2 regions of the Lysinibacillus sp. A4 genome follow, and region 1 is predicted to be linked to the other one. Evidence: predicted binding sites of a transcription regulator. Region 1 holds the regulator's gene; the other holds the start of a gene.

Region 1 (2,210 bases):
CAATTTTAATATCTGCTAGTTCATTTTCCGTTTTTACAAGCTTTATCCAATCATCAGTACTCATTTTACCACGATATTGCTCAGCTAACGACCACAAGCTATCTCCATGTTCAATTTGAATTTCTGCGTAACTAACTTTTCCTGGATCAGTAATGTAAAGGTATGCTGCAAATAGTAAACAAGCTCCTATTAAAATTGAGATATGTGTGTTTTTCTTCAACCATGTCATAATCATTACCCCTTTTTAAGAATGTTTGTTCGGAATGTATGTTCCCATAATAAAGCGAACAAACGTTTTTGTCAAACACTTTTCGAACCTATGTTTGCATACATGTTCGCATTCTGTTATACTATCAAATAAGAAGAATGATATTAGAAAAAAGAGGTGAGCACTCATGAAAAAAGTTTCGAAAAGACAAGAGGACATTTTAGCTTTCATTAAGGAAGAGGTACGAGCTAAAGGATATCCACCATCAGTACGTGAAATTGGTGAAGCAGTTGGACTTGCTTCCAGTTCAACTGTTCATGGACATTTAGCTCGATTAGAACAAAAAGGCTTTATTCGTCGAGATCCAACAAAGCCACGCGCAATTGAAATTTTAGAGCCTGAAGAATCCATTCAAAAGCAACAGGTGATCCATGTCCCACTTGTCGGGAAGGTTACAGCTGGTTCTCCAATTACAGCAATTGAAAATATTGAAGAATACTTCCCATTACCCGATACGTATGGCACAAGTGAAGATCAATTGTTCATGCTAGAAATCATGGGGGAATCAATGATTGAAGCTGGGATTTTAGATGGAGATTTAGTCATTGTCAAACAAAAGGCAACAGCTAATAATGGGGATATTGTTGTAGCTATGACAGCTGAGGATGAAGCAACTGTAAAACGTTTCTTTAAAGAGAAAAACCATTTCCGTTTACAGCCTGAAAATTCTTCTATGGAACCTATTATTGTCGATCAAGTTTCTATTTTAGGACAAGTTGTAGGTCTTTACAGACGTGTACATTAACGATTAAAGCAGGTTTTGAGGATTATGTTCCTTCTAAGAGCATGTATCCTCTTTTTTACGCAAAAAAGAATCCATATACGATTGGATTCTTTGTATAATGCCCCTTCTAAGCTTCCTTCTTAAATTTTAAGCTCGCTTCAATAAAGGCTGAAAATAGCTTTTGAGCACTCTCATCTCCTGCTATGGCTAGTTCCTCAGGATGCCACTGAACAGCTAAGCAAAATGGCATCTCCTCATGAACTACCGCTTCGATAATACCGTCGCTGGATTTTGCTGCTACTTTTAATTTTTCTGCTAACACATTCACCGCTTGATGATGAAATGAATTCACTGCAATCTTCTCTTGTTCAACGATAGTCGCTAATAGATTGTCAGCAATAACCTGAACAGAATGGGTAGCTACAGCTCGACCTGATTGCTGCATATGTTGAAGTAATTTAGTGCTAAAATGATCACTATCAATATCCTGATATAAAGTACCGCCTAAAGCAACATTTAATATTTGAATTCCTCGACAGATCCCGAAAATAGGCATCTTCCGTTGGAATGCGGCTTCAATTAATGCTAACTCGACCGTATCTCGCGCTGGATGAATTTTTCCAAGTTTTAATGAAGGCTCAGCCCCGAATAGAAATGGGTGCACATCATGACCACCAGATAATAATAAACCGTCCGTAAGGGCTAATATCTGTGCTGCCTCTTCTTCTACTCCCATTGGAATAATCAGTGGAATACCACCTGCTTCAATGATGCTTTTGCTGTAAGCGGCATTTAATCGAGAGGACAAATCATCTTCAACAAAGGCTGTAATACCAATAATAGGTTTCACTTGCTTCCCTCCACATTCTTGAAAATTGAACAATTACCAAAAGCCTAGATACCAATTGATTAATCGATCGCCATAGAAATAAACAATAACTGCGGCCAATGCAATAGATGGCCCAAACGGAATGGGTGTTTTTCTCCCCTGTTTGTTTTTCGATAACATGGTAATCCCGACAATCATACCAATCACTGCAGCTAAAAATAGCGTTAACAGTGTATCAATCGTACCCAGAACGAGACCAATTAAAAAGAATAATTTAATATCGCCTCCACCCATGCCACCGTTTGATAGCACAGCTATGATATATAATATGCCAAAACCAATCACTGCACCCACAAGAGAGTCCCACCACGGTGTTAATGGTGACAGCA
Region 2 (2,210 bases), on a different contig from region 1:
TTGTAACAGCTCTAATGCTCGCTGTGCAAGACCCTCCGTTATCATACCATCTCCAAGCACTTGTGCATAATCTCGCACTCGTTTCAATAAACGATTGGCAATTCGAGGTGTTCCACGTGAGCGTCTCGCCATTTCCATTGCTGCTACTTGCTCTATTTCTACCTCAAATAAATGTGCACTTCTCACAACAATTTCTGCAAGCGATCGGTCATCATAATATTCTAGGCGCAGCAACACACCAAAGCGATCTCTTAGAGGAGCTGATAAAGCACCCGCTCTTGTTGTTGCACCTACAAGGGTAAAGGGAGGTAAATCAAGTCGTACAGAACGTGCTTCAGGACCTTTTCCTACCACAATATCTAAGCAGAAGTCTTCCATTGCTGGATATAATACTTCTTCAATAGCACGGGGCAGTCGATGAATTTCATCAATAAATAAAACGTCCCCAGGCTCTAGTGAACTTAAAATAGCTGCCAAATCTCCTGGACGCTCAATCGCAGGGCCACTTGTCATGCGTACGTTAACATTCATCTCATTTGCGATAACAGCCGCTAAGGTCGTTTTACCAAGTCCTGGAGGTCCATATAACAACACATGATCTAAACTTTCTTGGCGAAGCTTTGCCGCTTCAATGAATATTTGTAAGTTTTCCTTTACTTTATGTTGCCCAATATACTGTGCTAATTTTTGAGGACGTAAAGATAACTCAAACTGCTCATCATAGCTCCCTGCTTCACTTGCCATCATACGTTCAGACATGCACCTTTCCTCCTTTCCTTATTTTAATTTTAGCAGTAGTTGCAATGCTTGTTTCATAAAGGCATCTGTCGTTTCAAGTTTATCGTTATCCTCTAGCTGTGGTTTAATTTTTTCTAGCTCTTTTTCAGAATAGCCAAGAGCCATTAAGGCAAGTAAGGCTTCTTCTAATTCGTGTTTATAGGCATGTACACCAAACAAAGGTAATTCATCTTCTGCACTAGGTAATTCAAGTGTATCTAATAATGAACCAAGTTTGCCCTTCAAGTCGAGGATCATTTGACGTGCTGTTTTTTTACCAACTCCAGGGAACTTCACTAAAAACGCTTCGTCCTCCCGCTCAATTGCGCTAATAACCTGTTGTGGATTACCTGTAGCTAAAATCGCTAAAGCGCCCTTTGGTCCTATTCCTGACACTAAAATAAGCTTACGGAATAACTCACGCTGATCTAGGTTAGGGAAGCCATATAAAACTTGCGCATCCTCTCGTACATGCAAATGAACATATATCTGTTGCTCAAGGGCAGATGTTCGAAAAGCAAATGGATTAGGCGTATTAAGTTGCCACCCAATCCCCTGTTGTTCCAGCACAATAAATTCAGGTGTAATACGAGTAATTTGTCCTTTTAAATAATCATACATCTATAATCCCTCACAATCATCGTCTTCGATTATAGCATATAGCGAACGAATGCTCGACAAAAAGTAGCCTCTAAACTCCGTTCGCAGACAAAAATGACCGCCAATTGACGGTCATTTCTTGACAAATCTATCAATATCGTACCACAGTTTTGGCCAATAGGTGAGGGCTCGTTTTGTAAATGGTACTAAATAATCTAAAAATACTAGCTGTTGCTCTAGTGGTAAATCTATAGCAAACAGCCATTCTCGTAATAACTCATTCGGGTATTTCAAGCGATGAAGCTTTCTTTTATCCAGTCGTTTCAGCTCAGGTAACTCTGCAAAAATCTTTCCAAGATCATAATCTACAGCAGGTAACACACGATGTAACCATAAAATATACTCATCATCCGCTTCACCAAGGTGTGCTAAATCAAAATCAATTAAACGTAATTGTCCATCGGAGCACCATAAAAAATTATGATGAACTACATCCCCATGCAATAGCGTAATCTCTTTTTCAGGTGCATCTTCCAATGCAATCAATTGTAATGACTTATCACTATAATGCAATATTTGATCAATTTCTTCTTTCGTTAAAAATGTTCGAAACTCATTTCTTCTACTTTTAAAACGCATATGACGCATTTGCCATTTTAAAAGCTGTGAGTAGGTATGCAAGCCTGGCACGCGCTGCCAAGCAATCTTTTTATGTGTGTCATGTAAAGCGATTAATAGTCTAAGAGATTCATTACGATCTTTTTTATGCGCAAAGTTAGCCCCGTGGCTTCCTTCTTGCCACATTTGCACAATTAACTGCTCATCATCGCTCT

The links. Region 1 encodes LexA, which represses DNA repair genes until DNA is damaged. Its sites were predicted from a motif close to CGAACATATGTTCG; they were not measured.
Region 2: ruvA (Holliday junction branch migration protein RuvA) is a predicted target of LexA. The motif match lies at 1,441-1,454, and genes of this name have one in related genera.

Annotation. Positions count from the first base shown of each region.
Region 1 is NZ_JANWTB010000002.1:199,553-201,762, forward strand. Features, by position in the region: gene yneA (cell division suppressor protein YneA) at 1-229, opposite strand, end outside; gene lexA (transcriptional repressor LexA) at 396-1,013, shown strand; gene NY607_RS05080 (gamma-glutamyl-gamma-aminobutyrate hydrolase family protein) at 1,120-1,842, opposite strand; gene NY607_RS05085 (prepilin peptidase) at 1,876-2,210, opposite strand, start outside.
Region 2 is NZ_JANWTB010000003.1:243,638-245,847, forward strand. Features, by position in the region: gene ruvB (Holliday junction branch migration DNA helicase RuvB) at 1-759, opposite strand, end outside; gene ruvA (Holliday junction branch migration protein RuvA) at 778-1,398, opposite strand; gene NY607_RS06515 (phosphotransferase) at 1,510-2,210, opposite strand, start outside.